DNA from 3 places in the Marinococcus tarijensis genome. Region 1 is predicted to be linked to each of the others. Evidence: riboswitches for the same ligand, from Rfam matches in the RefSeq annotation. Region 1 holds a riboswitch; each other region holds the start of a gene.
The links. A riboswitch is a leader RNA that binds a small molecule or an ion and turns the genes downstream of it on or off. The one in region 1 is predicted to bind thiamine pyrophosphate.

Region 1 (7,503 bases):
TTGGCCCGTCCGCTGGCTACGTTTTTGTCGACTTCCTTTTTCGGCTACAAGCCGAAGCAGAATATATTTCTATCCTGGGCGGGACTGCGCGGGGCGGTGCCGATCATTTTGGCTACATACCCGATCGTAGCCGGTGTGGAGTCGGGCAGCCAGATTTTTAACGTTGTCTTCTTTATTGTGCTGACATCTGCGCTGATCCAGGGAGCGACTATCGCTCCATTAGCAAAGTGGCTTCACCTGTCCGGTCCGCTCCGGGAAGCGCCGACTCATTCCCTGGAGCTGGTGTCACTTGGAAAAGCGAACGCAGAAATTATGGAATTTCAAACGAATGAAGCGACACCGATTGTCGGCCAGACGCTTCAAAGCATTGAATTTCCAGCCTCTGCGCTGATCAGCGCGATTGTAAGAGACGATGAACTGGTTACTCCAGTTGGTGAGACGGTAATCAATGCAGGTGATTATTTGTATATTCTTGTATCGCGTAAAGAGAAGCGTATTTTAAAGCAGATGCTCCGACACGATTACTAGCGGAAAGGGCCGGTATTAAGGTGCATTAAATTTAAGGAAAGAAGGAAGGGCTCCGCATGAGTGTGCTGATCAATGTATTGATCCCAATCATTTTAATATTTGCGATTGGCTATTTGCTGCAGAAAAGACAGGCAGTGGATATTCGGCCGGTGTCGGCTGTCGCTCTTTATGTATTGACGCCCGCGCTTGTTTTCCGGACTTTCTATGAAAGAGAGCTGAACAGCGATATGCTGTCGATGGCTCTGTTTTCTGTGATATTTTTGGCGGTCATGACCGGGCTGATCAAATTAGTGTCTTTTTTGCGTCAATGGCCAAAAGCCAATGAAACCGGCATGATGCTGTCCACTGTGTTTATGAATGCGGGCAATTACGGTGCTCCCTTAATCGCTTTTGCGTTTGGCGATACAGCCTTTGCCTACTCTATCGTTTTTATGGTTATCCAGACGATGCTGATGAATACTGTAGGCGTCTATATCGCAAACAGCGCGAATATGGATGCAGCCGACGCGTTTCGCACGGTGCTGCGGATGCCGGTATTTTATGCACTGCTTGCGGGCATCCTCTTCCAGCTGACAGGAATACCGATCGGTGCGACCTATTATGAAGCTCTTGATATGCTCGCGAGCGCAGCGATTCCGGTAGTTATGATTATACTGGGCATGCAGCTTGCACGCATATCCGTAAAACGCATGGATTGGAAGCTTGTAAGTGCAGGCACGTTTTTGCGGCTTATATTTGCCCCGGCTCTTGCTTATGTGATTACTCTGCTGCTGCAGACGAGCGATACGCTGACGACCGTGCTGGTTGTTTCAACAGCGATGCCGAGTGCAGCAACGATGGCAATGATTTCCGTCCAGTTTGATTCCAACCCTCAGCTTGTTTCGAGTATTACACTGGTGACAACTCTTTTAAGCGTCCCCTCCCTCTGGGTGGTGCTGTCGATTTTCCAGGCATAAAACTCGGGGTGAATTGACGGAAGAGGTGTACCGCGTTATGATATAAGTAATATCAAACCACTAGGGGTGCCTGTTGGCTGAGACAGCGTAAAGCTGATCCCTTTGAACCTGATCTGGATTATACCAGCGGAGGGAAGTGGGGAAGAGATGCTGATACGACTATCTCCCCCGCTTTCTAACGAAAGCGGGGTTTTTTGTGGGAAAATATTATATTTGCTGGGGGTGCCTGCTGAGGCTGAGACCGGAGAACTATCCGGAACCCTTTGAACCTGATCTGGAGATCCAGCGGAGGGAAGCAGCCATGTTGAACCTTTTAACGGGCAGCCTCCTTCCTTCTGGAAGGAGGTTTTTTTATGGATAATAAACCGAAGCCTTGCATCCACGCCGTATCGCCGCCGGATATACCGTTGACAGCTTGGTGGGAAAAAACGAGAGAGCTGAGTGGGGTCGTTGACTACGTGCATGTACGGGCGCCCGAATGGACAAGGCGTGAAAAAGAAACGGCCATTGGATGGGTGTTAAAGGAAGGAACTGCCCCGAAGCAGCTGATCATAAATGATGAACCCGAACTTGCTGCTGCATACGGCCTGGCCGGTGCCCACCTGCCGGAGCGTCGTACGATTTATCCGGTCTCCACAGGCTGGGGTCAGTCCGTCCACTCGGTGGAAGCGGCGGAAAACAGTGAACAGCAGGGAGCATCATGGCTGTATTTTGGGCATGTGTTTGCCTCCGGCAGTAAACCGGGGAAATCACCGCGAGGGCTCCGGGCGCTGGAGGCTGTGGCGAAAAGCGTACGGATCCCGGTAATTGCCATAGGAGGAATTGACGCTGACAAAGCAGTGGAGTGTATAAACTGTGGAGCGTCCGGGGTCGCAGCCATTGCATATTTTTATGAGGCTGCCCAGCCCGGAAAAGCAGCCGGAAAGCTCAGAGCCCGGTTAAGGAGTGATAACAATGAAGACTGATACAGAGGTTCTTATTGTAGGCGCAGGTGTGCAGGGATGCTCGCTTGCGTATCAGTTAAGCAAACGCGGGCGCCGCGTAATGGTAATCGAGAAAGACTCCATTGCTGCCGGAGCATCAAAAGCGGCTGCCGGCATGCTCGGAGCACAGTCCGAGTGGGAGGGGTCTGCCCTTTTTCAGGAATTCGCCCTGGAAAGCCGGGAGCTGTTTGAAGGGATGGTCCCCGAAGTGGAAGCGCTCAGTGGAATGGATGTTTCCTACGTGAACAACGGAATGCTGAAGCCTGTATGGGATAAGGCGGGAGAAGATAAATACCGGCGGGCTGCAGGGCGAGGCTACGGCGCGGAGTGGCTTTCGGCACATGAAGCCCTGCGCAGGGAACCGGCGCTTTCCAAAAACATCCGGGGCGCCTGGTCCATCCCGAAGGACGGACAGCTCCGGGCCTATGAGTGGACAATAGCCCTTGCTGAAGCAGCAAGGGCCTGCGGGACAATTATACGGGAAAACACTTCTGTGGACCGTTTTTTAGAAGCTGACGGCCGGATTTGTGGCGTGAAAACAAAGGAAGGAATGATTGAAGCAAAAGAAGTGGTTTTTACCGGGGGGAGCGCCGGAGTGGAGCTGTTGGATGAAAAGGATTTTACGCTCTATCCGGTAAAAGGGGAGTGCTTGTCCGTACGGATGCCCCATGAGAATTTGAGACACACTCTGCACACGCCGGAGGTATACATTGTTCCGAAAAGGGACGGGGAAATCTTTATCGGCGCCACAGAAAAGCCCGGGGACTCGAGTACAGGAGTCAGTGTAGCCTCGATGCAGGAGCTGATGAAAGCAGCTGTTCATTTAGTACCGGGTCTGAAGCATGCAAGCATTGAAAGATTTTGGAGCGGCATCCGGCCGCAGACAGGAGACGGACTGCCGTATATGGGACAGACCAGCCGGGGGCTGTGGGTGATGACCGGGCACTACAGAAACGGTATTCTGCTTTCAGCACTGAGCGGACAATGGATGGCTGCCCGGATCGAAGGAGAAAGCGTCCGCGAAGACTGGAAGCACCTGTTTGCCGTAGATCCTCAAATACGAAAGGGAGGAGTTATTCATGCAGATCACGCTTAATGGTCAATTACAGAATATTGAGAACAGCACAACTGTAGCCGATTTACTGGAAGAGCTTCAGATCGCCCACAAAAAAACAGTGGTGGAGCGCAACGGCACTATTGTAATTGAAGAATTTCACCAGCAGGAAGGTTTAATGGACGGAGATAAAATCGAAATCATTCATTTTGTAGGAGGCGGATGAACAAATGCTTAATATTGGTAATATGACGTTTGAATCGAATTTATTTCTCGGCACCGGAAAATATAAGGACGCTAAGACCCAGCTGCAGGCTGTAGAAGCATCGGAAACAGAGGTACTGACCTTTGCCGTGCGTAGAATGAACCTCTTTGACAGCAGCCAGCCTGATCCATTTGAACAGATGGACGTCTCAAAGTACCGGATGCTGCCAAATACAGCAGGGGCCAAAACAGCTGAAGAAGCTGTGCGCACCGCGAAGCTGGCAGAGGCGGCCAACATGTGTGACATGATTAAAGTAGAAGTGATCGGCTGCGATAAAACGCTTCTGCCCGATCCGGTGGAAACGCTCCGGGCCTCAGAACAGCTGCTGAACGAAGGGTTTACTGTCCTCGCATATACGTCCGATGATGTTGTGCTCGCCAGGAAGCTTCAGGAGCTTGGGGTTCATGCAGTGATGCCTGGAGCCTCTCCTATAGGCACGGGGCTTGGAATCATTAACCCATACAACCTGTCCCACATTATTGAACAGGCGGAAGTTCCGGTGATTGTAGATGCAGGCATTGGAAGCCCGAAGGATGCTGCTTACGCCATGGAGCTCGGCGCTGATGGTGTCCTGCTGAATACGGCTGTTTCAGGAGCAGATGATCCTGTGAAAATGGCAGAAGCGATGAAACTGGCAGTGAGGGCCGGGGCGCTTGGCGCAGAAGCTGGGCGCATAGATAAAAAATTCTACGCCCAGGCAAGCAGCCCTTTAGGAGGCCTCAGTATTTGAGTACGGAAGAACGTTTTTCCCGTCAGCGGTTATTTCACGGAATCGGCCAGAGGGGACAGCAAAGGCTGCAGGAGGCTCACGTCATAGTGGTAGGTGCCGGCGCGCTTGGGAGTTTAACAGCCGAAACTCTCGTACGCGCGGGGCTCGGAAAATTAACGCTGATCGACCGTGACTATGTGGAAGAAAGTAATCTTCAGCGCCAGCAGCTTTACACGGAAGCAGACGCAGAGGCCTGTACGCCAAAAGCAGAAGCGGCGAAAAAACGGCTGCTCGATATTCGGAGTGATGCTTCTATTGAAATCATTGTGGGGGAAGCAGATCCGGCTGTGCTTGAAAATTGTCTGCCTGCAGACCTTATTATCGACGGACTCGATAATATGGAGACGAGGCTGATGATTAATGATACAGCGCTGAAGCACCGGATTCCGTGGATTTACGGAGCCTGTGTAGGCGCCTATGGACTGAGCTATACCGTGAGGCCGGGACAGGGACCGTGCCTGCGCTGCCTGATGAAGGGCATTCCGATGGAAGGGGAAACGTGTGACACGGTCGGAATTATTGCCCCGGCTGTTCAATTCGTAAGCGCCACTCAGGTGACCGAAGCGATGAAGATGCTTACCCATTCCTTTGACCAGCTCCGCGGGACGCTGTGGTCATTTGATGTATGGTCGAACGAAAGCTCTTCCATTCATGTGGACTCGCTGCAGGATGAGCATTGTCCCTCCTGCGGGGAGTCACCAGCATATCCGGCGCTCGCATGGAGCGGGAGAAGCAAGGCTGAAACGCTGTGCGGCAGAGACGCAGTGCAGGTGAAGCCTCTTCCGGACATGCATGTATCGCTCGAACGGACGGCGGACGTTCATAAGCAGCACATTTCCAAAGCGAACCAGCATCTGCTGGTGTTAAATATTGAAAATAAGCGGCTGGTGCTTTTTAAAGACGGAAGAGCCATCGTTCACGGGGTTTCCGGAGAGGTGGAGGCAAGGTCGTTATACCAGAGATATATTGGAGGATAAATATTCCTTGTTTCATTTTACGGGCGGAGTGGTAATATTCCTTGCAAGGAGGGGGAACTATTGCCTACCGCTCGTATTTTTGTTTCCGTAGAAGAAGCACAGCAGGCTGTAGATAAATTAAAGATGCAGGGAATCCAAAGGGAACACATTTATGCTTTGGCTCTGGACTCGGAAAAAGCGACTGCGAAAGAATTAAAAGTAAGTGATACAGAAGCAGACGTTACAAGCCCGGTGGAGTTCGTGAAGCAGTTTTTCCGTAACGGTGCGTCCGATATTTATGAACGATTAAAAAAGCTTGGATACGGGGATAAAGAAGCCCGGGATTTGAGCGAAAAGCTTGATGAACATAATATACTAATTGCCGTGGATGAAGATCCGGAAAAATTCTCTTTTGACAAGTGAATCTTTTCCGGATTTTGTTCAGCTTTGGGGGCGCGCCGCTGAAGGATTTTTCCGCTTTTCATTGTCCAGCGCCGGAAGCCAACGGCGGCGTGGCCCTTCAGATCTTTGGTAAAGAGAAAAAACCCCTTTATCCAGAGCTCTTCCAGGGTCCGCGCCGCTAAACAGGCTTCCTCCGCCTTTCTATGTCCAGCTACGGGTGTTACCAGCTTAATCCATTCGTGATTTCAGATCGTTTGCGACTTCGTCTCAAGCCGACTGAAATCGACGAGCCGTTTAAGCTGGTGCCCAAACACCCTCCGCTTTTCGATAAAATTTTATGTAATTTTTATGAATTATGGCTGTGATAGCTGCAATGATTAGTTAGTATGATAGAATAACGGTGGTATATAGACAAATAGTTGCGTTAATATAAGGAGAGTGGTATTGTTTCGATGGGAATTCTACTCGGACGTACGTATACGACGGCAACTTGCACTCTACGAGGTAGAAATTACCTTATAGATACCCATAGAATTATGTTTGTTTGAATTATCAGATTGTATTAAATGATGTGGAGGTAACTGACGTGAAAATTATTGTTGCAGGTGGAGATGGATTTTGTGGTTGGCCGACCGCGCTTTACTTATCAAAGCAGGGTCATGACGTATCAATTATCGACAGTATGGTACGCAGGAAAATTGATGAAGAGCTTCATTCCAATTCGATCACCCCGATTGCAAGCCTTGAGGACAGGGTGGCGAAATGGAAAGAGCTGACGGGAAAAGAAATACGTACATACGAAGGTGATCTTCAGCATTACGATTTCCTGCAGCAGGTGATGGAGCAGGAAAAGCCGGAAGCATTCGTTCACTTTGCTGAACAGCGTTCTGCGCCTTACTCGATGATAGACCGCGAGCACGCAGTCTACACGCAGGTGAATAACGTAGTAGGGAATTTGAACGTGCTTTACGCTATTAAAGAAATGGCGCCGGAGTGCCACCTGATTAAGCTTGGTACGATGGGAGAATACGGCACGCCGAATATTCCGATTGAAGAAGGATACCTGGAAGTGGAGCACAAGGGCCGCAAAGACCGCCTTCCGTTTCCAAAACAGCCGGGCTCGTTCTATCATTTATCAAAAGTACATGACAGCCATAACATTATGTTTGCCTGCAAGGTATGGGGCATCCGGGCTACAGATTTAAACCAGGGCATCGTTTACGGCCTGGATACGAATGAAACCAACATGGACCCGGTGCTTACCAACCGCCTGGACTACGACGGGGTTTTTGGAACAGCGCTGAACCGTTTTATCATTCAATCCGCCATCGGACGGAACCTGACAGTTTACGGAAAAGGCGGCCAGACCCGCGGCTTCCTGAACCTTGAAGATACAGTGCGCTGTGTGGAAATTGCAGCAGAAAAGCCGGCTGAGCCTGGAGAGTTCCGTGTATTCAACCAGTTCACTGAAGACTTTTCTGTACTCGAACTCGCTGAACGGGTGAAAAAGGTAGCTGAAGAAGAAGGCTACCACGTAGATGTGGATCATCTGGAAAACCCGCGGGTGGAGCTTGAAGAGCATTTCCTTGA
Region 2 (7,503 bases), on a different contig from region 1:
TACACAATGGGGATGGTGTCCAGCTGGGGTAAGGGGAAGAGCATAAAAATAATCGAAGGCCTGCTTCGATTGAAGGTATTGATGACAGAGAATTTACTGAAATGAGACGCCGGCTTGTGGACAGTCTTTGAAGTGTTTTTTGAAATTATCCACAGCCGGCTGGGAAACGGGTTCGGATGAAAGAAGCTACTGATATAAAGCGGTGTGAATTTTTCTCATCAATCGTCCGGTACGGACCGGGTGCTCGGCAAAAGCAACATAGCCGTCCGGACGTATGAGCACAGCTGAAAACGTTGGCAGCTTCCATTTGACGGCGAGATCTCGCCGGTAATCAAACAGATGGTGGATATTTGGCTTCGAGGTCCGGAGTATGCCCTTGCGCTGAACAACGAGAATGAGAATGGATGGGCCATACTGCCGGCGCATTTCCTGGATGCTTTCATCGAGCTGATGGAGCTCCTGCTCGTCTTCGATATAAAACAGGCAGGAAAACTGCTGAATGTGCAGAAAATCCATCACGTCTGCGTGTTCTCCTTCCTCGGTAAGAACCCGTGCCGGCAATGCCCGGGATCCGGCCGGAATCATTTCTCCCCGGTGCTGGAATTTCGCAAACGACGCCCTGTTCTGATAGCTGATGTCAATATTGGCGAGGCGCTGGGTCAGCAGGTTCTGCAGCGAACTGCTTTTGCTCAGCACACTGACAGGGTTCGCCAGCAGGCGGGGAATCAGGGTATGGGAATGGGTCATCACCTGCATCGCCGTATTAGTCATTCGAATGGTCTTGCGTCCGACCGCGTACCGTTCTTCTTCATACGTATCGAGAAGGGCAGGATCCGAACGGCCGCGCAGCACCCACGCCAATTTCCAGCAGAGATTGACCGCGTCCTGCATGCCGAGGTTCATCCCCTGACCGCCAAACGGGCTGTGCAGATGGGCAGCATCCCCGGCGAGAAACAGCCTGTGGTCCCGGTAGGCATCAGCCTGATGGTGGGACGTGCCGAACTGGGAAAGCCAGGAGGCGCTTGGGAAATGTACCGGCTGCTGGGTAATACGCCGTACGCTTTTTTCAAGATCCTCCAGAGGGAGATCGTCCCGGTGCTCACGGTTCTGTTCGGCGTGATCGATGGTGATTACCCGGTACGTTTCATCACGGAAGGGAAAGAAAGCAGCTACGCCGCGCTCGGTAATGAATGAGGAAATATCGTTGGAAAGTGGAAGTCCTTCCACCGTAACGTCCCCCAGAAAATAAATGGTTTCATGCTTGCCGCCCGGAAATGAGACATTCATGTTCTCACGTACTGTACTGTGAGGACCGTCACAGCCAATCACGTAGGAAGCGCGGATTAATTCGTGTCCATTTTCGGTGGAGCATTCCACCTCGGCGTGGTCACTGTACTGGATAATTCGTTCGCAGTGAGTGTTCCAGTCGATAAACTGGCCAACTTCCCGAAGCTGCTTCTTTAAAATATGCTCTGTATCTGACTGCGGCAGCATAAGCATGAAGGGAAAAGGCGTATCGAGCGAAGCAAAGGAGGCTCTGGAAGCCCATTTGCCTTCAGGCTGAACAGTAGCATCAGTAATGGGAAAGCCTTCCTTTAGGAAGGAGCGGAGCGCACCGATCAGGCTGAGCATCTCAAGGGTGCGCGCCTGGATGCCGAACGCTTTGGAAAAGGGAGAAATAGAGCTTTTTCTGTCTAATATCCGGACGCGGATGCCGAGTGCTCTTAATGTATTGGCGGCAGTCAAGCCTACGGGGCCTGCCCCAACAATGCATACATCGGTATTCGTGGTTTTCATGAATTCATCACGCTCCCTTCGGTATACTTGTAGTATACCCTGCAGAGGACTGCCTCATGCACGTGCTTATTTGCAACCTTTTGCGAAATATGTTTGAATAATAAGAAATTAATGCTTTCTAGGGGAGCCTGATGGCTGAGAGAGGTTTAAGTGCCTTGACCCTTAGCACCTGATCCAGATAGTACTGGCGGAGGGAAGAAAGAAGGGACACACACCGGTTGTTTATGCCGCTTCTTCTCTAAAAGAAGCGGCTTTTTATATAGGTTAAAAACAAGGAGGGCTTATGGTAGAACCTAACTGGGGAAAATTGGTGGAAGAGCGCAGGCAGAAATTAACCGACCTGGCCAAAAACTTAATACAATTTAATACGATGGCACCCCCGGCCCGTAATACAGCGAATGCTCAACAATTTATAGCGGATTATCTGCAGCAGCGTAATTGGGAGATTGATAAATGGGAGGTTTTTAACGGAGACCCCAACGTAGTAGGCACAAAAACCGGAAAAGAGGGGGACCGGTATAACAGCTTAATCCTAAATGGACACATAGATGTAGCGGAAGCATCGCGTAAGGACTGGAGTTTTGATCCTTTCGATCCGGTGGTGAAGGACGGATGGCTCTATGGAAGAGGAGCAGCCGATATGAAGGGAGGGCTTGCAGGCTTACTTTTAGCTGTTGATATTTTACATGAGCTAAAAATTGATTTACCAGGCGACGTTATTGTGCAATCGGTAGTGGGTGAAGAAGTAGGTGAGGCCGGTACACTTCAATGCTGCCGAAGGGGATATACTGCTGATTATGCACTCGTAGCAGACACGAGTAATCTTAGTATTCAGGGTCAGGGAGGCGTTATTACAGGCTGGGTTACCGTGAAAAGTCAGCAAATACATCATGACGCTATGCGCCGAAATCTGATTCATGCTGGAGGCGGAAAATTCGGGGCAGGTGCTATTGAAAAAATGATGATACTTATCGAGGGCTTACAGAGTTTAGAAAGAGACTGGGCAGTACGGAAAAGTTATCCAGGATTTCAGCCTGGAACGAACACCATTAATCCGGCAGTCATTGAAGGAGGAAGGAATGCTGCATTTATAGCCGATGAATGCAGTCTTTGGATCACGGTGCATTTTTATCCGGATGAGACCCATGAAACAGTGGCTTCAGAAGTAGAAAATCATCTTCGTAAAGTGGCTGAAGCTGATCCGTGGCTTCGCGAGAACCCTCCAACATTTATTTGGGGAGGAGAATCAATGATAGAAGACAGAGGAGAAATATTTCCTTCCCTTGAGGTTCAGAGCAATCACCCGGGCAGTCTGCAGTTAATGGAATCCTTTAAAGCCATTACCTATGAAGCAGGAGAAATTAACACCTCTCCTACTGTCACAGACGGAGGATGGCTGGCGGATGCTGGAATCCCCTCCGCCATTTTTGGTCCGGGAACGCTTGAGGAAGCACACGCAGTCGATGAAAAAGTAGAAGTGGAACAGCTGGTTACGTTCACAAAAATAGTATTGTCTTTTATTTATAAGTGGTCACATACTCTGAAGGAATAGAAAGGATGAGGCTAATGTCATTCACTCACGATTTAAAGGAAAAGCTGCTGCCAGTGTGGGAGCAGAATCATACGCATCCATTTGTGGAAGAGCTTGGACGGGGAACCCTCGATAAGGAAAAATTTCGTTATTTCATGATTCAGGATTACCTTTATCTTGTGCAATATGCGAAGCTGTTTGCGATTGGCGCTGTTAAAGCCGAAGACGTGGAAACTATGGGGGCTTTTGCGAAGGTAATGGATGCCACCATGAATGAAGAAATGAGCCTGCACCGCCAGTATGCGAAAAAGCTTGGCATCACCGAACAGGAGCTCGAGCAGGCAGAACCGGCACCGACCACACTTGCGTACACAAGATATATGCTGCATGAAGGGCAGAACGGAGGCCTGGCTGAGCTGCTTGCGGCTGTGCTCCCGTGCATGTGGAGCTACGCAGAAATTGGAAGAAAGCTCAGTACGTGGCCGGGAGCGCTGGAGCATGAGCTGTACGGTGAATGGGTGCAGATGTACAGCGATGATGAATTTCAGCAGCTCGCAGACTGGGGCATCAGCATGCTCGACCGTCTGGCAGAAAACAAACCTGAAGCGGAAAAAAGAAAGATTGAAGATATATTTTTAACGACGACCCGGTTTGAGTATTTGTTCTGGGAAATGGCGTACCGGCAGGAAGGCTGGCCGCAGACATAAAAAAGCCCCCGGTCCGCCGGGGGCTTTGCTTATATTTGAGGGGAAAGCGTAAATACGCCAAACCATTCATTTTCGTCCGTCCACCAGTCATTGGTTTCCCAGGAGGATTGGTGGGCCAGATTCATGAATTCCTCCGGAGTGAACTTCCGGCTGTTTTCTGTATGGATCGTCTCGCCGGCACGCATCGTAAACGTTTCGCCGCCGATCGAGAACAGGGAAGGCTTTTCGGCGCGCAGATGCATCTCGATCCGCCCGAGCCGTTCATTGTAAAAAGCTTCATGCTCAAAATGGCCGGTGTTGATACCAGCATCAAGCTCCCGGTTCAGGCGGTGGAGCAGATTCTTATTAAAGGAAGCGGTAATGCCTGCTTCGTCGTTATAGGCACGGTGCAGCACGACCGGATCCTTCTTCAAATCGACGCCTACCACCAGGCTGTCCTCCGGATTCATGTGAGAAGCGAGCTTCTGTAAAAATTTCGAAGCCTCCTTCGGATCCAGGTTTCCAATCGTGGAGCCGAGAAAAAAGACAGCGGAGGGCTGGTCTTTGCTGCTGTTTAAAAAAGACATCGTTTTTGTATAGTCCGCACATACGCCCGACACCTGCATATCCGGCACGGCTTCCTTTACATGGGCGGCGGTATCGTGCAGGGCACTAATCGAAATATCGACGGGGGTATAGCTCACTGCCTCCGATAGGAAGGGAAGCAGGCAGCGGATTTTATCAAAGCTTCCGCTTCCCAGCTCAATAAGGGAGGAAGCTCCAATACTTTCAGCAATTTCTTCCCCGTAGTCAGATAAAACAGAGGCCTCGGTCCGACTCACGTAATATTCCGGCAGCCGGGTAATTTCATTAAACAGCATGCTTCCCTGCTCATCGTAGAAATGCTTTGGGGGGATACTCTTAGGGTCGGCAGCCAGTCCGGTGCGAACGTCTTCAGCCAGAGAGGAGAGCGAAGGCTTTAAATCCAATACAGTATAGTCAGCCATAGCTATTTCTGCACCCCGTCCTTGGCAAGCCGCAGCCCACTGAACTGCCACCGTTTTTCCGGAGGGAAAAAGTTACGGTAGGTGGAGCGGATGTGCGACTGCGGAGTCGCGCATGATCCGCCGCGCAGCACCATCTGGTTACTCATAAATTTGGCATTGTATTCTCCCATGGCACCCTCCGGCGGACGGTTGCCCGGATACGGGGAATAAGGGCTGCGTGTCCATTCCCATACGTCCCCGTATGCATTGGGAGACGACTGAAGGGGTCTTGGGTGGTAGCTTTCAGACTCAAGAAACGTGCCGTCTGCTCCGGAGGCGCGGAAAGCATATTCCCATTCCTGTTCGGTAGGGAGACGGGCTCCGGCCCAGCGGGCATAGGCATCTGCTTCGTAATAGCTTATATGGGCAATTGGTTCATGAAGGCGCACCTCTTTCAGGCCGTTCATCGTAAAGTAAAACCATATCCCTCCCTGCTTCTGCCAGTAAAGTGGTGCCTTCCAGTCCTGCTCCTGGACAATGCCCCAGCCTTCGGAAAGCCACAGCTCAGGGTCTTCGTAGCCGCCGTCTTCAATAAAACGAATATATTCTTCATTGGTCACAGGCCTTGAGGCGATAGAGAAGGCGTGCAGATAAAATTTATGCTCCGGGCGTTCATTATCGAAGGAAAAATGCAGATTGTCAGTGCCGATAGTCGTCAGCTCGTCTTCATAGGCGTGCCATTCCAGCTCAGGTGTCCCGCCCTGTTCAGCAAAAGAATCATTTTCCAGGTAGGCAGGGTTAAGTGGATTCATCGAAAAGTTGAATTTTGTGTCAGTGACTAACAGCTCCTGGTGCTGCTGCTCGTGCTGCAGGCCGGTTTCCATTAATTCTGCGATCTCTTCGTTCCATGGGCCTTCCTGGAGAAAACGTTCCATGGCCGCCTCCACATGACGCCGGTATTCCATGGTGTCTTCGGTCGTCGGCCGGGAAATCAGTCCACGGTACTGCTTCGGAAACGGCTTTCCCTGCGTTTCGTAATAGGAGTTGTACAAGCCGTTGGAGAATTTTGAAAACTCTTCATAATGGTCAGCGTACGGCTTAAGAATGAACTGCTCAAAAAACCAGGTCGTGTGGGCCAGGTGCCATTTCGCCGGACTGACGTCAGGATGCGCCTGAATCATAAAGTCTTCGGTGTACAACGGTTCGGTCAGCTTCATCGTCTGTTGACGCAGAGACGTAAAACGTTCGGTAAAGTCAGCTTTTGCGGCATTTGCCTTCGCCTGTACGATGGGGAATTCCTCCTCAGAATAAATAGAATGGTGCATAAGTACATGCACATGAAGGTTAAATACCCGCTTCAAAACAGGGCAAAACAATGCGGAAAGACAGAAAAGCGAAAAAAGGAATGCCCGCGAAGGCATTCCCTTAGGCTGGTATTTTTTAGGCTTCTTTCTGAAGCTCTCTTCCGGTGTAGTGATAAACAAGCTCTTCGCTGATTTCCCGCAGCTTTTTTTGATTAGCTGTGGAATAGGAATCACTCGAAGAGCTCGTAATTCCTTTTTTCGTAAAGTATTTGCCAGTTACCTGAGAGCCGCGGGCACCTGAAGCAAGCGATACTTCCAGGTCAGCTCCTTCTTCCGGAGAGTCACCGAACATACTGGTGAATTTGTTCAGCCCCCGGTAAAAGGCATTTTTATTATTCAGGCCGAACCCAGTGGAAATGTTGCCGGGATGGAGCGCGTTCACTTTAATATTTTCATGGCGGAGCCTTTGAGACAGGTCATACGTATACAGCAGCAATGACAGCTTCGCCAGACCGTATTGCTTCAGGCCGTTATACTTCTGCTCGCCCTGCAGGCTTTGAAAGTTCATCCTGGATATGGCATGGGCAGCAGAAGAAACATTTACTACCCGCCCGTCAGAGCTCTTGCGAAGAAGAGGGAGAAGAAGCTCAGTCAGATAAAATACCCCAAGGTAATTCAGGGCAAAGGTGCGTTCAAGATGCTCCTCTGTCCAAACGCGGGAGGAGTAGACAGCCCCGGCATTATTAATCAGAGCGTCAAGCCGGCCATACTCCCTTGCTACATTTTCTGCCAGTATTTCGATCTCGTGAAGAAGAGAAAGGTCATTCTGATAAAAATGAAGCTTCGAATTTCCGGTTTTCTGCTCCAGTTCGCTAATCAGCTCCTTGCCTTTCCATTCTTTTCGTCCCACCAGCAATAAGGTATGCCCTTCAGCCGCCAGTTTTTCTGCAACGATTCTGCCGATGCCGTTAGTAGCACCGGTCAGCAGGATAGTTCTTTGATTTTCTGCTTTGTTTTCCATCAATGAAGGCCTCCCTTAATCATCAAACATAAAGGAGCAGCGCTTCCTGGAAAGAAGCGTCTGCCCCGCCGGTACCGTTATTGTTTTGCGCGTACCCAGTTGATCAAACCGCCGCGAAGCATCATGTCAATTTGGCGCCTCGACATTTCATGGCGCACGGTAATGGTTTCGTTTTTGT
Region 3 (7,503 bases), on a different contig from region 1:
GTAACGGCATTGCTGACATTGACAACCATCAGTTTTTCTTCGATTATGGTCGTTTTGACTACGTATGCCACGCAGTTTACGCCAAGGGCCCTGCAGGATTTTATGAAAAGCCCGACGACGCAGCATACACTTGGGGTATTTACGTTCGGGGTGTTATTTACTCTGGTGAATATGCTGCTTTTTTCGAGCGAAGGTAATAATCAAATTTTGATGCCAATGCTGACAGTTCTTGTGGCGCTCGGCTGTCTGGCTTTTTTTATTATCTTTATTTATCACTCCACTCAGTGGCTGCAGGTGAATCATTTAATCAGCCATATAAGGTCTGATGCCTCCAGGGTGATCCGGGGTGCCTACACTTATTCAGGGGTGAACGCCTTCAGCGAATGGAGCGATGATTTCCGGAATGACGAAGAAACAATCGTTCATGCCGAACGGTCGGGGTATACCAATATGGTGAAAGTGCCTGAACTGATTGAGTGGGCCAGGCAGCAGGAGGCCGTGGTTGAATGCCTGTTCCAGGTGGGAGACTACGTCCATCAGGGAGAGCCTTTATTTCGCTACTGGTCAAAGCATAGTTTATCCCCGAAAATATTGAGAAGTTTTTTATTAGTGGGAGAAGAGAGAAGCAATGTTCAGGACATTGAATTCTCCATGCAGAAAATTGTAGAAATAGCGCTGCGGGCGATTTCCCCGGCGATCAATGATCCGCATACAGCAGCCAACTGTATCAACCGTATTGGGGCACTTCTTTCTGAACTCAGTTATGAGCACAGAAACGATCAATACTTTGCCGACAATCAAAATGAGCTGCGGTTATTTATGCCTGTAAAGCCCTTTAGAGAATATTTATATAAAAGCTTTTACCAGCTCAGGCTTTATGGCCGCGAAGATATTTCGGTAATGGGGGCCTGTATGGAAGCACTGACGATGCTCGTGAAAACAGGAGATCAGTCTGTTTTAAAGGAAGTGGACTCATTTTCCCGTTACATGGAGCAGGCGGTCGCGCAGGAACAGCTTGCGGACTGGGACAGGGAATACTGGGAGGAGCGCGTGCAGGAAAAGAACACAGCTCTGCATCAGGCACTTACAAAAAGTAAGCAGATAACTTGAAACAGCCATTAACGTGTGTGTATGATATATAAATGAAGTTCAACACGAAAGGATGAAAGTTCAAATGAAAGTAGCAGCTATCGTAGGAAGTATTCGCCAGGAATCATTTAACGGAAAGCTAGTGGAGTACATGCAGGATCGTTACAGCGACATCATGGATATTGATATTTTAGATATCCGCGATCTTCCGCACTATGATCAGGATGAGGAAAGCAACGCTCCGGACTATGTGCAGGAATACAAGCGTTCTGTACGTGAAGCGGACGCTGTTCTTATTGCTACTCCGGAATACAATGGTTCAATTTCCGGCGTGCTTAAAAACGCTCTTGACTGGAACTCCCGGGTCGATTACGACTTTGCGGGCAAACCAACGATGCTGGTAGGAGCTTCTCTTGGCGGCCTGGGCACAGTGAAAGCGCAGATGCATCTGCGTCAGATTCTGAGCGCTCCCGGAATGAGTGCAAAAGTACTGCCTGGAAATGAAGTATTGATCGGAGCCGTCCATGAAAAAATGGATGAAAACGGAAATCTAACAGACCAGGGCACAATTGATTTTCTCGATAATGTCGTAGCCGAATTTGAACGTTTTTATCAGGAAACAATGGCTGTAGCCAACCGGGCATAAAAAGGATCCCTGCAGATATTTCTGCAGGGATTTTTTTATGCTTTTGGAGCTTCGGTCTGTTCGGTTTGCAGATCTGTTCTGCTCCATCCGATGAACAATAAAGCTGCTGCGCCAAGAACTCCGGCGACCAGGTATGGAAGATGGGCTGATAATGAATTACCGATTAACCCCGACATTACCGGTGCGAAAGCAGCGCCAAGCCAGCGCAGGAAATTATATGCTCCGGAAGAAATACTGCGCTCGTAAGGCGAATGCTCCATGACATGGCTGGTAAATAAAGAATTATTCAAACCGGAAAATAATCCTGAAAGTATGATGAACATAATCATTAATACTGAGGAGGACGCAAAAAACAATCCTAAAAGTGTTAAAATAAAAGCAGAAAGGGTAAACGGCAGTAATTTCACGGGAGTAAACCGCATCTCAAGCTTTCTCGATAAAACAGCCGAGCCGAAGGCCAGGCACAGTCCCCATCCAAAAAAGACGAGGCCGATTTGAATAGAAGTTAAAGATAAAATCAAAGGAGAGTAAGCAAGCACGACAAAAAAACCGTAATAATAAAACATGCCGGCAAGCGCCCCCTTAATGAACGGCCCGTGTGTAAAAAGGTGACGAAGCTCCTGCCACCCAGCCGTAGCTTTAGCTTTTTTAGGAGCAGGCGGATGGACGAAAAAAATAACTAAAATAAAAGCGATAAGCATTAAAAGACTTGTACCAAAAAAAGGAGCACGCCAGGATAAATCCCCAAGAAGACCGCCTACAAGCGGACCGCCGGCAAGGCCCAGGCCAATTGCTGCCTCATACATGCCTACCGCTGTCTCCACGCTCTTCGATAGAGCGATTAACAGGGTCATAGCGGTGGCGAAAAACATAGCGTTCCCAAGCCCCCAGCCGCCGCGAAAAAGGGCCAGTTCAGTAATGCCTCCTGCCACACTGCAAAGCAGGGCGAAGGCTGTAACGATCAAAAGCCCAGCACTCATCAGCCGTTTATCACCAAACCGGCTCGAAAGGATTCCGGCAGGAATCATCATGCAGGCCATCACTAAAATATAGGACGTAAAAAGCAGCTCCACCTGCCAGTGAGAAGCACCGATAGAAGCCGCGATGGAAGGAAGGACGGGGTCCACGACGCCGATACCCATAAAAGCTAAAAATGTGGCGAAGATCGTAATCCACCGTGCCCGGGTTTGAATATTCATAAAGCAGTCACTTCTCCTTATTGAATGAAGATAATACGTTGTCAGCTTGTTTTTTTAAATTTTCCATTTCCGTTTTAAAGGTGGTCATCTGGTTGATTTTTTGTTCGAGCATATCAATCTGGGCCTGAAGGCTATCAGAAATTTGTTTCAAATCCTCGTGCTGCATCGTCGTTTCCTGCACCGACTGGTAGTGGCTATAGACTGTTTTTACCTGCTCTTTCAAATCGAGATACTGCTGCAGCTCCTGAAGAGAAAACCCAAGAACCTCCTTTGCGGTTACTACATTCTGCAGACGTTCAATATCCTGGTCATCGTACACTCTAGTTCCCTTTTCTGTACGCTCTGGTGCTGATATAAGACCAATTTGTTCATAATAACGTATGGCACGTTTCGTTAAACCGGTGGTTTGAGCGGCTTCTTCAATTTTGTACAGCATGCATCACCCTCCTGATAAATTTCATGATATAACCTTAACGTTAACGTCATATTTTGTAAAGGCAAAATGGGGCTTTGACTTCCTGCCATAATGTGATAAAGTGTAGACAACTTAATAGGGAATCCACTAGGGGTGCCGAAAGCGGCTGAGATAAGGACTAACCTTAATCCCTTTGAACCTGATCTGGTTAAGGCCAGCGTAGGAAAGTGGAGACGGCAGAATACGTCTATTTCAAAAGCAGCAGCTTTATAATAGCGGACGTTTATTCGAAGCCACTCCACCAATGGAGTGGCTTTTTTTGCCCCATTGGTCCTGACTGCCCCTAGTGGTTCCCTCCTAATTTAAAGGAGGAAGTTACAATGAAATTTTCAGAGCTTTTATGGCAGGACACGGAGCACATTTTTGAGGCCTGCTGGGAAAATCCGTTTGTACAGGGTATCGGGAAAGGGGAGCTGCCGAAAGCATCTCTTATCCATTACGTGAAGCAGGATTTTGAATACTTAAACGCCATGATCAAGGCAAAAGCAATTGGGGTAACAAAGTGTACGTCAAGAGAAGACATGATAATGTTTAAAGATACCATTGATTTTGTGTTAAACAGCGAAACGCACCCGCATCATAATTTGTGTGAGCAGGCGGGAGTGGATTATGAGGAATTGCAGGGCTATGCACTTGCCCCGGCCTCTCAGCATTACGTGCTTCACATGCTGCACCATGCCGAAGAAGGAACACTTGGAGATGTTATTGCGGTAACGCTCGCCTGCCCGTGGGTGTATTTGTATGTGGGCGAAAGGCTGATGAAGGAAGTAGAGCCGGACGAAGCCCATCCGTTCAATGACTGGATTCGTTTTTACGGGGACCGTGAGGAACGGGAAATGTACAAATATATTGACCGGCTCGATGAACTGGCAGAAACAGCCACAGAAGAAGAAAAACATCGCTGGCGGACGTTGTTTATGGAAGGGTGCCAGCTTGAGTATATGTTTTTTGAGGACGCTTATTATGCAAAAGACTGGCCCTTTGCCAGAACGTTAACAGGCGGGGAAAAAGTCTAATGATAGACAAACGCTTAAACCTCCGGGATATCGTCGTCATCTCGTTTATTTCAGCTGTTCTCGGCGTCCTTTATCTTCTTTGGGTGCTGCTGGGGCAAATGGTTACCGGCATCTTTGGTCCAGTGGGAGGAGGCCTGATGGCAGGCTTCTGGATCCTTGCGCCGGTGATTTGTGCCTATATCATTCAAAAACCGGGAGCGGCGCTGCTTGCAGAGCTTATCGCGGCCGGTACTGAAGTTATGGCTGGGTCTGTCAGTGCAGGAGCAGTGCTCGTGCTCGGCTTCACCCAGGGGCTCGCTGCAGAAATGATTTTCGCTCTGTTTTTCTACCGGGTGTTCCGCCTGCCAGTATTAATGCTTGCCGGGTCGGCCGGAACGTTTGCTGCGTTTTTAACCCAGTATGTCCTTTATGGATTCAGCCAGTACGCAGGTTCTGTTGTTGTATTTATGCTGGTAACAATGCTTATAAGCGGTGCTCTTTTAGCCGGATGGGCAGGGAAAAGCTTTACGGATGCCCTGGTGAAGACGGGAGTGCTTGACCGCTTTGCACTTGGCCGTCAATATCGTCTCGGCCAGCAGAGGGATGCTGTATGATTTTCGCAGACAAAGTGACCATTTCATACCCTTTTGCTGAGCCTTCGATAGAAAGTTTTTCAGCAGAAATACGTACTGGGGAAAACGTGCTGCTGCTCGGTCCGAGCGGTTCAGGCAAAAGTACGCTTGCTCTCGCTATCCAGGGAATTCTTCCGCGGTCTGTGGAGGCGGAGGTTTCTGGCGGTCTGAGCGTGTTTGGGGAAAATCCGGCCGTGAAAAGCATTACGGAGGCTGCCAGGCAGGCGGCGCTTTTGTTCCAGGACCCGGATACCCAGTTCTGCATGCCGACTGTGCGGGAAGAGCTTGTATTTACGCTTGAGAATCTGCGGGTGCCGGCAGGTGATATCGAGGCCCGCATGCACGAAGCCCTGCAATTTACAGATATGCTTCACTGCCTTGATGCCCGTATCGACACGCTGTCCGGCGGGATGAAGCAAAAAATAGCTGTATCCTGTTTAGCTGCTGTGAATCCACGGATATGGATTCTGGATGAACCGCTCTCCCAGCTTGATCCAGTAAGCCGGCAAGCAGTCGCTTCGCTTCTTGGCCGCATTGCAGCAGCTCCTGATAAAACACTGGTTTTGATTGAGCATCAGTTAAATGAAGTAATGGAGTGGGTAGACCGGGTGTTCGTATTGAACCACCATGGCCAGGTTTCTGCGGATGGAAGCCCGGCACGTATATTCAACTCTCATGCAGCCGTACTCGAAGCAGAAGGAGTATGGCTGCCGGCTCCTGCAGAAGTCGGAAAGAAATTACTGAAAAAGTCAGAGAAGCCCAAAGCTGCTCTTCCCATCACTTTAAAGGAATGGGAAAGGTTTGCAGCGGATTATTCCGCTTCAGCAGTCCTTGCATCTCTGCCGCAGCCGAAAAAGGTAAGTGATCCTTCACTTGAGCCACCTGTCCTGGAGGTGAAGCAGGCGGCCTTTGCTTATGGCACGCAAACGGTTTTCGAAAACGTATCCTTTTCCCTGTACCCCGGGGAAATGACTGCTCTAGTCGGTGCAAATGGAGCGGGAAAGAGCACACTCGCACGTGTCCTCACTGGATGGGACCCTCTTAAAGACGGATCTATATATGTTAACGGAGAGGATATTGCCAGTCTGAAGCCGTACGAAATTGCTAAAACCTTCGGCATTGTTTTTCAGCAGCCCGAGCATCAGTTTGTAGCACAGACCGTGGAAAAAGAAATACGATACGGAATGGAAATGGAGGGGTGGCGCGAAAAAGATATTATTCAGCAGACAAATGAACTGCTGGTTCAATTTCAGCTTGGACATATTCGAAAGAATCATCCATTTCAGCTCAGCCAGGGAGAAAAAAGGCGTCTTTCGGTGGCAGTGATGGTAACGAGCAACCAGTCCATATTAATTTTGGATGAGCCGGCGTTTGGTCTCGATAAGCGAAATACCGATGCTTTATTTGAAGTGCTTGAGCAGTGCCGCCGACGCGGAAAAGCGATTCTCTGGCTGACGCATGATATGGATCTGGTCTATACAAAAGCTGGACGGGTTTTGGCGCTGGCGGAACGAACACTTGCCTGTGATGACGGCGTGGAAGCATTTTTCAGTGGTAGCATGGATTTAGCTAAAATCGGCGTCCGTCCGCCGGTAGTACAGCTTATGAGCTTAAAGAAAAAGGAAGCAGTAAGCCATGCTTGAAGAACTCCAGACCCGGAACGCTTTTTTGCAGCACGTACATCCAACGCTGAAGCTGCTCAGTCTTTTCACTGTGTTTTTCTGCATGATTTTCGTTTATGATATTTGGCGCCCGCTTGCCGTTCTGCTGCTAACGGTTGCTGCAGTCGCCTTTTTGGGAAAGGTGCCGTTAAAGCTGCTGCTCGTACTTATGCTTCCATTTGGGCTCTTTGGGTTCAGCTTTATATGGCTTCAGGTTGTTTTTCCTGACGAAAGAGGATCCACAGTTCTTTTCTATGTATTCCAAATGCCGGTTGCTCTTGAAAATATTCAAACAGGAATCTCACTCGGTCTGCGGGCAATGGTGTTTGCCTCCTGGTCGCTTCTTTTTGTTCTCACTACCTCTCCCGTGAGTTTAGTGATAAGCCTGATACAAAAATGGCATGTGCCTCCAAATATTGGTTATGGAATGATGGCCGCCTACCGTTTTCTCCCCCAACTGCGGGAGGAACTGGTGGTTATCCGGAGAGCCCGGCAAATCAGAGGGATGGGCAAAAAGCCTAAAATGCGGGAGTGGAAAGAGATGGCCGTGCCCTTGATGGCAGGGGCTGTACGAAAGGCAGAAAGAACAGCGCTCGCAATGGAATCGAAAGGGTTTGACGGCTCCAGAGAAAGAACGGAATACGTACAGATGAATTATAAAAAAACGGACATATGGTTCAGTGCCGGGTTTATATTGTTTATGATTTTCGTTTTTCTTATGCCAATGCCGTGACAGATCAACTGTATTAATTAAAGGTAACCCCGGGAACTCACGGCCCCCGGGGTTATTCGTGCTGACTATTATT

Region 2: linked by a shared signal. The riboswitch ahead of ACTTK7_RS04490 (acetylornithine deacetylase) and the one ahead of ACTTK7_RS08310 (thiamine phosphate synthase) in region 1 are both predicted to bind thiamine pyrophosphate.
Region 3: linked by a shared signal. The riboswitch ahead of tenA (thiaminase II) and the one ahead of ACTTK7_RS08310 (thiamine phosphate synthase) in region 1 are both predicted to bind thiamine pyrophosphate.

Annotation. Positions count from the first base shown of each region.
Region 1 is NZ_JBQOJA010000011.1:66,893-74,395, reverse strand. Features, by position in the region: gene ACTTK7_RS08320 (potassium/proton antiporter) at 1-528, shown strand, start outside; gene ACTTK7_RS08315 (AEC family transporter) at 585-1,484, shown strand; TPP riboswitch at 1,537-1,636, shown strand; TPP riboswitch at 1,693-1,795, shown strand; gene ACTTK7_RS08310 (thiamine phosphate synthase) at 1,838-2,449, shown strand; gene thiO (glycine oxidase ThiO) at 2,439-3,563, shown strand; gene thiS (sulfur carrier protein ThiS) at 3,547-3,747, shown strand; gene ACTTK7_RS08295 (thiazole synthase) at 3,752-4,516, shown strand; gene ACTTK7_RS08290 (ThiF family adenylyltransferase) at 4,513-5,532, shown strand; gene ACTTK7_RS08285 (general stress protein) at 5,593-5,934, shown strand; gene ACTTK7_RS08280 (NAD-dependent epimerase/dehydratase family protein) at 6,500-7,503, shown strand, end outside.
Region 2 is NZ_JBQOJA010000005.1:125,311-132,813, forward strand. Features, by position in the region: gene ACTTK7_RS04485 (FAD-dependent monooxygenase) at 187-1,797, opposite strand; TPP riboswitch at 1,908-2,010, shown strand; gene ACTTK7_RS04490 (acetylornithine deacetylase) at 2,081-3,349, shown strand; gene tenA (thiaminase II) at 3,364-4,035, shown strand; gene egtD (L-histidine N(alpha)-methyltransferase) at 4,065-5,021, opposite strand; gene egtB (ergothioneine biosynthesis protein EgtB) at 5,024-6,325, opposite strand; gene ACTTK7_RS04510 (SDR family NAD(P)-dependent oxidoreductase) at 6,441-7,325, opposite strand; gene ACTTK7_RS04515 (aconitate hydratase) at 7,403-7,503, opposite strand, start outside.
Region 3 is NZ_JBQOJA010000036.1:2,997-10,499, forward strand. Features, by position in the region: gene ACTTK7_RS15200 (DUF2254 domain-containing protein) at 1-1,110, shown strand, start outside; gene ACTTK7_RS15205 (NADPH-dependent FMN reductase) at 1,175-1,735, shown strand; gene ACTTK7_RS15210 (MFS transporter) at 1,771-2,934, opposite strand; gene ACTTK7_RS15215 (MerR family transcriptional regulator) at 2,942-3,370, opposite strand; TPP riboswitch at 3,489-3,592, shown strand; gene tenA (thiaminase II) at 3,730-4,425, shown strand; gene ACTTK7_RS15225 (ECF transporter S component) at 4,425-5,018, shown strand; gene ACTTK7_RS15230 (ABC transporter ATP-binding protein) at 5,015-6,679, shown strand; gene ACTTK7_RS15235 (energy-coupling factor transporter transmembrane component T family protein) at 6,672-7,430, shown strand; gene ACTTK7_RS15240 (flavodoxin domain-containing protein) at 7,499-7,503, opposite strand, start outside.